3 regions of the Bradyrhizobium sp. USDA 4516 genome follow, and region 2 is predicted to be linked to each of the others. Evidence: riboswitches for the same ligand, from Rfam matches in the RefSeq annotation. Region 2 holds a riboswitch; each other region holds the start of a gene.
What was found. Region 2 has a riboswitch for glycine ahead of gcvT (glycine cleavage system aminomethyltransferase GcvT). Riboswitches for the same ligand answer to the same signal wherever they lie in the genome.
Positions count from the first base shown of each region.

Region 1: linked by a shared signal. The riboswitch ahead of gcvT (glycine cleavage system aminomethyltransferase GcvT) and the one ahead of gcvT (glycine cleavage system aminomethyltransferase GcvT) in region 2 are both predicted to bind glycine.
Region 3: linked by a shared signal. The riboswitch ahead of ACVI1L_RS39370 (D-amino acid dehydrogenase) and the one ahead of gcvT (glycine cleavage system aminomethyltransferase GcvT) in region 2 are both predicted to bind glycine.

Region 1 covers NZ_JBSRXT010000001.1:990,408-993,675, forward strand. The annotation lists gene ACVI1L_RS04655 (ABC transporter substrate-binding protein) at 1-634, opposite strand, end outside; glycine riboswitch at 963-1,051, shown strand; gene gcvT (glycine cleavage system aminomethyltransferase GcvT) at 1,193-2,338, shown strand; gene gcvH (glycine cleavage system protein GcvH) at 2,358-2,723, shown strand; gene gcvP (aminomethyl-transferring glycine dehydrogenase) at 2,747-3,268, shown strand, end outside.
Region 2 covers NZ_JBSRXT010000001.1:8,645,694-8,648,961, reverse strand. The annotation lists gene gcvP (aminomethyl-transferring glycine dehydrogenase) at 1-237, opposite strand, end outside; gene gcvH (glycine cleavage system protein GcvH) at 261-626, opposite strand; gene gcvT (glycine cleavage system aminomethyltransferase GcvT) at 646-1,791, opposite strand; glycine riboswitch at 1,933-2,021, opposite strand; gene alaS (alanine--tRNA ligase) at 2,224-3,268, shown strand, end outside.
Region 3 covers NZ_JBSRXT010000001.1:8,480,207-8,483,474, reverse strand. The annotation lists gene ACVI1L_RS39375 (ABC transporter permease) at 1-327, opposite strand, end outside; gene ACVI1L_RS39370 (D-amino acid dehydrogenase) at 488-1,846, opposite strand; glycine riboswitch at 1,912-2,026, opposite strand; glycine riboswitch at 2,030-2,136, opposite strand; gene ACVI1L_RS39365 (M20/M25/M40 family metallo-hydrolase) at 2,229-3,268, opposite strand, start outside.

The DNA of each region.
Region 1 (3,268 bases), 7.7 Mb from region 2:
CCGGATTTTGTTCCTTGATCCGGCAGACGATATTGTCGAAATCGAGATCGGCCCCATCGTACCTTGCGTCGTACGTGTAGCGCTGTATTGGCTTGATGTTCTTCGCAGTCAGGGCCTTGACGGTCTCGTCGCCACAACTCACGCCATACGCGCTCCCTTCGTTGATTACCATGACCCGAAGGTCGCTCTTCTTTGCCAGGAGCGGAGTGACCTCGTGCAGAACGTAGTCGACAGCAGCTTCCTCGACTGGAGTAGCGTAGGTATTGGTACGAAACGTATATTTCGGCTTGTGGGCGAACAGAGATGCCGCCCACGCGGTTTGGGTCCATAATACCGCCCCGTATTTCTCGCATACTTTCGACACTTCGATGCTGTGGTTCGACCCATAGCAACCGACGATCGCTCGCACTCCCTCTTGAGTAATCATTCTTTCAGCATGCTGGGCAGCTTCTTCGGGTGATGATCCGTCGGCCTTCACCCATTCAAACTTTCGAGACGATACATCACGCGAATTGATGAAATGCATTGCGGCGTCCGCTCCGTCGAACGAGTCTTGGCCCAGTTCGGCGACGCCGCCAGAAAACATGAATATCGCACCGATCTTGGTTGGGGCTGCGCTTTTGTTGACAGGCATTTTGAATGGTCTCTCGCGATTGATAGAGGTTCGGGTCGGGGATGAGTGAGCCTTGAAACACTACAGGATTTGTTGCCGCTCTCGGCTCGATATCGGCTGACGCTTGACGTGAGCGGATCTAACGATGGGGAAACAAGGCTCACATGGAGACAAGCCGCATGATCCTTCAGACGGCCTGCCGAAAGCGGTTTCATGCGAACTTAGCGGCTCGTGCAGCGTGAGCATTCCGGCGAAGAACGTGTCTTCAGCGATCGGTTGAATGGCCAGGTACTTAGTGTGCTTGGATTGACAAGTCCGGCTTGGCTATGTTTCGTGAGCGCTTCAACTGGCAATCACGTCGGGAGAGACCGGCCTTATCGCCGGCGCCGAAGGAGCAACCGCCCCGGAAACTCTCAGGCAAAAGGACCGCGTGACGTCTGACATCTGGAAAGAGACGCTGGGGTTCGCCCCGATGCGTCCGCCGACGGGATAATACTCTCAGGCACAGCGACAGATGGGGCTTTCTGCAGGTTTCTCAAGGGGAAATAGGTCCCCGGCGGGAACCGCGAGGGCCCTGTGATGCTTGCGCGCGAAACCTCCCCGCTGAAACAGACCCCGCTGCACGCGCTGCATCTGGCGCGCGGCGCCAAGATGGTGCCGTTCGCCGGCTATGACATGCCGGTGCAATACGCGGCCGGCGTGCTGAAGGAGCATCTGCACACCCGCAAGGAAGCCGGTCTGTTCGATGTGTCGCACATGGGCCAGCTCGTGCTGAAGGCCAAATCCGGCAAGGTCGCGGATGCCGCGCTCGCGCTGGAAAAACTGGTGCCGCAGGACATCGTCGGTATCGCGCCGGGACGGCAGCGCTACGCGCAATTCACCAACAATGACGGTGGCCTGCTCGACGACCTGATGGTGGCGAATTTCGGCGATCACCTGTTCCTGGTGGTCAACGCCGCTTGCAAGGCCGAGGACGAGGCGCATCTGCGCGCGAATCTCTCCGACGCCTGCGAGATCGTCTCGCTGGCCGACCGCGCGCTGATCGCGCTGCAGGGCCCGAAAGCCGAATCGGTGCTGGCGAAACTTTGTGCAGATGTCGGTTCGATGAAATTCATGGACGCCGGTCCGCGCCGGCTCAGTGACGTCGACTGCTTCGTCTCGCGCTCCGGCTATACCGGCGAGGACGGCTTTGAGATTTCCGTGCCCGCAGACAAGGTGGAAGCCCTGGTCACCGCGCTGCTCGACAATCCCGACGTGTTGCCGATCGGGCTCGGCGCGCGCGACAGCCTGCGGCTCGAAGCCGGGCTGTGCCTCTATGGCCATGACATCGACACCACGACGACACCGGTCGAAGGCGCGCTGGAATGGTCGGTGCAGAAGGTTCGCCGCAGCGGCGGCGCCCGCGCCGGCGGCTTCCCCGGCGCCGACAAAATTCTCGCGCAATTCGCAGATGGCGCTGCGCGCCGACGGGTCGGCCTGAAGCCTGACGGCCGCGCACCGGTGCGCGAAGGCGCCGCGCTGTTCGCCGATGCCGGCTCGACCGAGCAGATCGGCAAGGTGACCTCGGGCGGCTTCGGCCCGAGCCTCAATGCGCCGGTTGCGATGGGCTACCTGCCCACGGCCCTTTCCGCCGTCGGCACCACCGTTTTCGCCGAAGTGCGCGGCCAGCGGCTGCCGCTGAAAGTCGCCGCTACGCCCTTCGTCCCCAATACCTACAAACGCTGAACGCCAAAGGATCGACCCCATGACGACGCTGTACACGTCCGACCACGAATGGCTCCGCATCGAGGGCGACGTCGCCACGATCGGGATCACCGACTATGCGCAGTCGCAGCTCGGCGACGTCGTGTTCGTCGAACTGCCCAAGGTCGGCCGCAGCCTGAAGAAGGCCGAGGCCGCCGCTGTCGTCGAATCCGTCAAGGCCGCCTCCGACGTTTACGCGCCGATCTCCGGCGAGGTGGTCGAGGTCAACGACGCGCTCGCCGCCGAGCCCGCGCTGGTCAATTCCGACGCCGGCGGCAAGGCCTGGTTCTTCAAGCTGAAGATTGCCGACAAGGGCGAGCTCGGCGGCCTGATGGACGAGGCCGCCTACGCCGCGCACACCGCCTAAAGGATCACTCCGAGGATCACGTCATGAACGCGCCCTTCAAGCCGATCAACGAAGCCGCCACCGATTTCGTCCGCCGCCACATCGGACCGTCGCCGCGCGACGTCAACGCGATGCTGGAGACGGTCGGCGCCGCGAGCCTGCAGGCGCTGATGAACGAGACGCTGCCGGCGTCGATCCGGCAGAAGGCGCCGCTCGATCTCGGCCGGGCGCTGAGCGAGACCGAGGCGCTCGCGCATATGAGCGAGCTCGCCGCGCAGAACCAGGTGTTCACCTCGCTGATCGGCCAGGGCTATTCGGGCACCATCCTGCCCGCGGTGATCCAGCGCAACATTCTGGAGAACCCGGCCTGGTACACCGCCTATACGCCGTACCAGCCGGAGATCAGCCAGGGCCGGCTCGAGGCCCTGTTCAATTTCCAGACCATGATCTGCGATCTCACCGGGCTCGACGTCGCCAACGCCTCGCTGCTCGACGAGGCGACCGCCGCGGCGGAAGCGATGGCGCTCGCCGAGCGCCACTCGCAGGTCAAGGCGAAGGTGTTCTTC
Region 2 (3,268 bases):
GTTCTGCGCGGCGAGCTCGCTCATATGCGCGAGCGCCTCGGTCTCGCTCAGCGCCCGGCCGAGATCGAGCGGCGCCTTCTGCCGGATCGACGCCGGCAGCGTCTCGTTCATCAGCGCCTGCAGGCTCGCGGCGCCGACCGTCTCCAGCATCGCGTTGACGTCGCGCGGCGACGGTCCGATGTGGCGGCGGACGAAATCGGTGGCGGCTTCGTTGATCGGCTTGAAGGGCGCGTTCATGACGTGATCCTCGGGGTGATCCTTTAGGCGGTGTGCGCGGCGTAGGCGGCCTCGTCCATCAGGCCGCCGAGCTCGCCCTTGTCGGCAATCTTCAGCTTGAAGAACCAGGCCTTGCCGCCGGCGTCGGAATTGACCAGCGCGGGCTCGGCGGCGAGCGCGTCGTTGACCTCGACCACCTCGCCGGAGATCGGCGCGTAAACGTCGGAGGCGGCCTTGACGGATTCGACGACAGCGGCGGCCTCGGCCTTCTTCAGGCTGCGGCCGACCTTGGGCAGTTCGACGAACACGACGTCGCCGAGCTGCGACTGCGCATAGTCGGTGATCCCGATCGTGGCGACGTCGCCCTCGATGCGGAGCCATTCGTGGTCGGACGTGTACAGCGTCGTCATGGGGTCGATCCTTTGGCGTTCAGCGTTTGTAGGTATTGGGGACGAAGGGCGTAGCGGCGACTTTCAGCGGCAGCCGCTGGCCGCGCACTTCGGCGAAAACGGTGGTGCCGACGGCGGAAAGGGCCGTGGGCAGGTAGCCCATCGCAACCGGCGCATTGAGGCTCGGGCCGAAGCCGCCCGAGGTCACCTTGCCGATCTGCTCGGTCGAGCCGGCATCGGCGAACAGCGCGGCGCCTTCGCGCACCGGTGCGCGGCCGTCAGGCTTCAGGCCGACCCGTCGGCGCGCAGCGCCATCTGCGAATTGCGCGAGAATTTTGTCGGCGCCGGGGAAGCCGCCGGCGCGGGCGCCGCCGCTGCGGCGAACCTTCTGCACCGACCATTCCAGCGCGCCTTCGACCGGTGTCGTCGTGGTGTCGATGTCATGGCCATAGAGGCACAGCCCGGCTTCGAGCCGCAGGCTGTCGCGCGCGCCGAGCCCGATCGGCAACACGTCGGGATTGTCGAGCAGCGCGGTGACCAGGGCTTCCACCTTGTCTGCGGGCACGGAAATCTCAAAGCCGTCCTCGCCGGTATAGCCGGAGCGCGAGACGAAGCAGTCGACGTCACTGAGCCGGCGCGGACCGGCGTCCATGAATTTCATCGAACCGACATCTGCACAAAGTTTCGCCAGCACCGATTCGGCTTTCGGGCCCTGCAGCGCGATCAGCGCGCGGTCGGCCAGCGAGACGATCTCGCAGGCGTCGGAGAGATTCGCGCGCAGATGCGCCTCGTCCTCGGCCTTGCAAGCGGCGTTGACCACCAGGAACAGGTGATCGCCGAAATTCGCCACCATCAGGTCGTCGAGCAGGCCACCGTCATTGTTGGTGAATTGCGCGTAGCGCTGCCGTCCCGGCGCGATACCGACGATGTCCTGCGGCACCAGTTTTTCCAGCGCGAGCGCGGCATCCGCGACCTTGCCGGATTTGGCCTTCAGCACGAGCTGGCCCATGTGCGACACATCGAACAGACCGGCTTCCTTGCGGGTGTGCAGATGCTCCTTCAGCACGCCGGCCGCGTATTGCACCGGCATGTCATAGCCGGCGAACGGCACCATCTTGGCGCCGCGCGCCAGATGCAGCGCGTGCAGCGGGGTCTGTTTCAGCGGGGAGGTTTCGCGCGCAAGCATCACAGGGCCCTCGCGGTTCCCGCCGGGGACCTATTTCCCCTTGAGAAACCTGCAGAAAGCCCCATCTGTCGCTGTGCCTGAGAGTATTATCCCGTCGGCGGACGCGTCGGGGCGAACCCCAGCGTCTCTTTCCAGATGTCAGACGTCACGCGGTCCTTTTGCCTGAGAGTTTCCGGGGCGGTTGCTCCTTCGGCGCCGGCGATGAGGCCGGTCTCTCCCGACGTGACTAGGTATAGGTAGGTAGAAAACACGGCGCCACCAAGACTGTCAACGCAGCTGCAGCAACTATCCAATGGGCTTTGTGCTGCCGCGGCAAGCCCATGATCCGCCTGCACAGTTTCTGGACACCGCAGCTGGCAATGTCTAAAAGCGTTCGGCCGGAAAATGACGCCTTTTTGCGGCTGGCCGGCCCCTTTTTCCGATTGGATGAACATGAGCAGCGTCAACGACATCAGGTCGACATTTCTGAACTTCTTCAAGGAGAACGGGCACGAGATCGTGGCCTCGTCGCCGCTGGTTCCGCGCAACGACCCGACCTTGATGTTCACCAATGCCGGCATGGTGCAGTTCAAGAACGTCTTCACCGGCGTCGAGAAGCGCGGCTACCAGCGCGCCACGACGTCGCAGAAGTGCGTGCGCGCCGGCGGCAAGCATAACGACCTCGACAATGTCGGCTACACCGCGCGCCATCTCACCTTCTTCGAGATGCTCGGCAACTTCTCGTTCGGCGATTACTTCAAGGAGCGCGCGATCGAGTTCGCCTGGAATCTGATCACCAAGGATTTCGGGCTGAAGAAGGACAAGCTGCTGGTCACCGTCTACCACACCGACGACGAGGCGGCCGGCTACTGGAAGAAGATCGCGGGCTTCTCGGACGACCGCATCATCCGCATCCCGACCTCGGACAATTTCTGGGCGATGGGCGACACCGGCCCGTGCGGACCGTGCTCCGAAATCTTCATCGACCGCGGCGAGCACATCTGGGGCGGCCCTCCGGGCAGCCCGGATGAGGATGGCGATCGCTTCCTCGAATTCTGGAACCTGGTGTTCATGCAGTACGAGCAGGTGACGAAGGAGGAGCGCGTAGCGCTGCCGCGTCCCTCGATCGACACCGGCATGGGGCTCGAGCGCATGGCCTGCATCCTGCAGGGCGTCGAGAGCGTGTTCGAGACCGATCTGTTCCGCAATCTGATCGATGCCGCCGCGTCTACCCTCGGGCACGGTCCGAACGAGCAGAACGTTGGGTCGTATCGGGTGATCGCGGACCATCTGCGCTCGTCCGCGTTCCTGATCACCGACGGCGTGCTGCCGTCGAACGAGGGCCGCGGCTACGTGCTGCGCCGGATCATGCGCCGCGCGATGCGCCATGCACAGCTCTTGGGCGCGAGCGAGCCGCTGATGCATCGCCTGGTCTGGGCGCTGGTCCGCGAGATGGGCCAGGCCTATCCGGATCTGGTCCGTGCGGAGAAGCTGATCG
Region 3 (3,268 bases), 170 kb from region 2:
CGAGAGGATGATGGTGGCCAGCGCGACCGAGATCGAGGGCTCGAGGCGCGGGACGATCATTTCGAGGATCGGCTTGTTCGAGATCAGGGAGACGCCGAGGTCGCCGTGCAGCAACTTGGCGATCCAGGTGTAGAACTGGATGTAGATCGGCTCGTTCAGACCAAGCGAGGTCCGAATGCGTTCGAGCTGTTCGGGAGTCGCGTTGTCGCCGGCGAGGATGGCGGCCGGGTCGCCCGGCGTCAGCCGCAGCAACAGGAACACGAACAGAGCCACCACGCCCATCACGGGAATGGCGGCGAGGATGCGGCGAAGCAGATATCCGAGCAAATTTGATCCGTTGGGTTGTGGTCGATGAAGTCCCCAGCGGGACCGTTGCACACCAGACCGTAGCACAGATGGTAGCAGACTCACGGTAGAACTTGAGCAAGTCCCATGCCATCGGTGCTGCGGATTTTGCGGTGCAGCTAATCAGTCCTGTTGGCCGCGATTATTCCTCCGGTGAAGTTTGAAGCAGTCCACTGGAAGGTGGATTGATTTCAGCTTTGCGCGCGTCGGCGGGCACGTCGAGCCCGGCACCGAACGTCGGCGCCATCGGCGGCGTGTCGAGGTCGCGCCAATCGTCGATCGCCTGGGCCACCATCTGCGCCGTTGCCGCCGACAGTGTCCAGCCGAGATGACCGTGGCCCGTATTGTAGAACACGCCCGGAATCCGTCCGGCGCGAACCACCGGCATCATGTTCGGCATCATCGGGCGCAGGCCCGCCCATGGCACGACTTTCGACGTGTCGATCTCCGGGAAATGATGCCGCACCCAGTCCACCAGCGGTTGAATGCGGTCGGCGCGAATGTCGCGGTTGAAGCCGTTGAACTCGGCGGTGCCGGCGACGCGGAAGCGGTCGGCGCCGAGCCGGCTGGTGACGATCTTCGCAGCTTCATCGAGCAGGCTGACGGTTGGGGCCGCATTCCGGCTTTGCGGCGCATCGAGTTGCACCGTGATCGAATAGCCCTTCACCGGATAGACATTGACGCGGTCGTTGAGCAGGCTGGCGAAGTGGCGGCTCGCCACGCCGGCGCAAATCACGATCCCGTCCGCCTGTAGCTGCTGGCGCGTCGCGACCGCAGCATCATGTGAAGCAGCTTCGTTCCAGCCGATGCGGAAGCCGTCATCGCCGTGTGCGATCGTGTCGACGTCGGCTTCATGGACGAAGCTCGCGCCACGGCGGATGCAGGCGTCGGCAAGCCCACGCGCGAATTTGTGAATATCGCCGATCGCGTCCGACGGCGTGAAGAAGCCGCCATAGCAGGTTGTCTGCAGCGCGGGTTCGATGACGCGGATCTCGTCCGGGGTCACCGGCCGGCGGTCGAGCCCGCCTTGCTGCAGCAGCGTGTTGACCTTGAGGCCGGCTTCGAAGCCGGCCCTGTCGTGATAGACGTGCAGGATGCCGCGGCGTTCGAGATCGAAGGCGATGTTTTCGCGCTCTGCGATCGAGAACAGATGCTTGCGCGCTTCGATGGCGAGCTTCGTGGTCTCGATGGTGTTGCCGCGATAGCGCGTGATGTGGCCTACGAACTCGCCGATCCAGGAATATTTGTGCCAGCTCGGCTTCGGGTTCATCAGCAGCGGCGCGTCGCTTCTCAGCATCCAGCGCAGCCCCTTGAGGATGGTCGCGGCGCTGTTCCACACCTCGGCGTTGCTGGCGGAGAGTTGTCCGCCATTGGCGAACGAGGTTTCCATCGCGGCGTAGCGATGCCTGTCGAGGACAGTCACCTTGTAGCCGCGTTCAAGCAGGGCATAGGCCGTCGTTACGCCGGTGATGCCGGCGCCGATGATCGCGATGTGTGGCATGATAGTTGTCAGGCTCCCGTGGGTTAGAGTCGCCGAACCGCCGGTGAAACCGGCATCGGCGCCCCATCTGTCACGGTACCTGAGAGCTTGATCCGCATCGGGCCGGGGCCAGAAGCGAACTATCCCCTTCGGTGGACGTCATGGCCCTTGATGTGCGGCCATGTTCGTCTCTCTCCAGATCGTCCTGACGATACAGTCCTTTTGCCTGAGAGTTTCCGGGGCGGTTGCTCCGTCGGCGCCAAAGGCAACAACACGAATGTTGTCGCTTCGATCTCTCCCGCATCGTCGCGTTGGACGGCCGGACCGTAGGCGAAGCCTCAAAAATGGACAAGGCTAAATTTCGATCCGGCAGTGCCAACGTGTTGTGCAGTGCAAATCGATGTCAGTCCAGCGTCGCCAGCAGTGCCGCCATCAGGCGGCCGCGTTCGGCGAGGCTGTCGACCTCGATGTGCTCGTTGAGCGTATGTGCATCGGCGCCGCGAACGCCGAGGCCGTCGAGCGTGGGGATGCCCATCGCGCCGGTGAAGTTGCCGTCCGAGCCGCCGCCGGCGCTGCCGTGCGGCAGATCGAGACCCATCGCTGCAGCAAGGCCTTTTGCCTTTTCATAGAGCGCCATGGTGCCCGCATCGGGCTCCCACACCGGGCGGGTGACGCCGCGCGTCACCTTGAAGGTCACGTCGTTGGCGGTGCCCGACAGTGCCAGCATGCGCTCGACGCCACGGTCGAGATCGGCCTGGCGCTTGGCCATGCTGAGCGCTTCGCCGGTGCAGGTCGTCGCGACGCAATTGACCCACTGGCCGCCATGCACGATGCCGACCGAGAACGTGCAGTCCTCGGTGGTCATGCCGTCGATGGCGATGATCTGCCGCGCCATCTCGCGGATCGCGGAGCGGCCGGAAGACAGCGTTGCGCCGGCATGGCTGGGCTTGCCGGTGGCTTCCAGGTTGAAGCGCGCGATCGCATAGCGGCCGGTGACGACGCCGTTGTTCGGACGGCCGGGCTCCGGCACCAGCACATATTTGTTGCGCGCGGCTTCCGCCTCGATGATGTCGCGCGTCGACGGCGTGCCGACCTCTTCGTCGGGGGTGAACAGCACGGTGATCGGCAGCGGAGTCGTAAAGGAGGCGCGCGCCAATTGCCTGATCGCCTCGATCGACAGGTAGTTGCCGCCCTTCATGTCGAAGATGCCCGGCCCGAAGCACTTGTTGCCTTCGCGCCGCCACTTCAGCTTCTCGATCGTGCCGACGGGGTGAACGGTGTCCAGATGGCCGGCGATCAGGATGCCGGGCTGGCCTTGTTTCGGATGGGGGAAACGGGCGCGGACGCAGCCCGCGAAGCCCTGGCGTCCGGCGATGCGCTCGATCGTCGCACCCATGATCGCCATCTCGCGGGCGGCGAGATCGAGCATGCGTTCGACCGCGG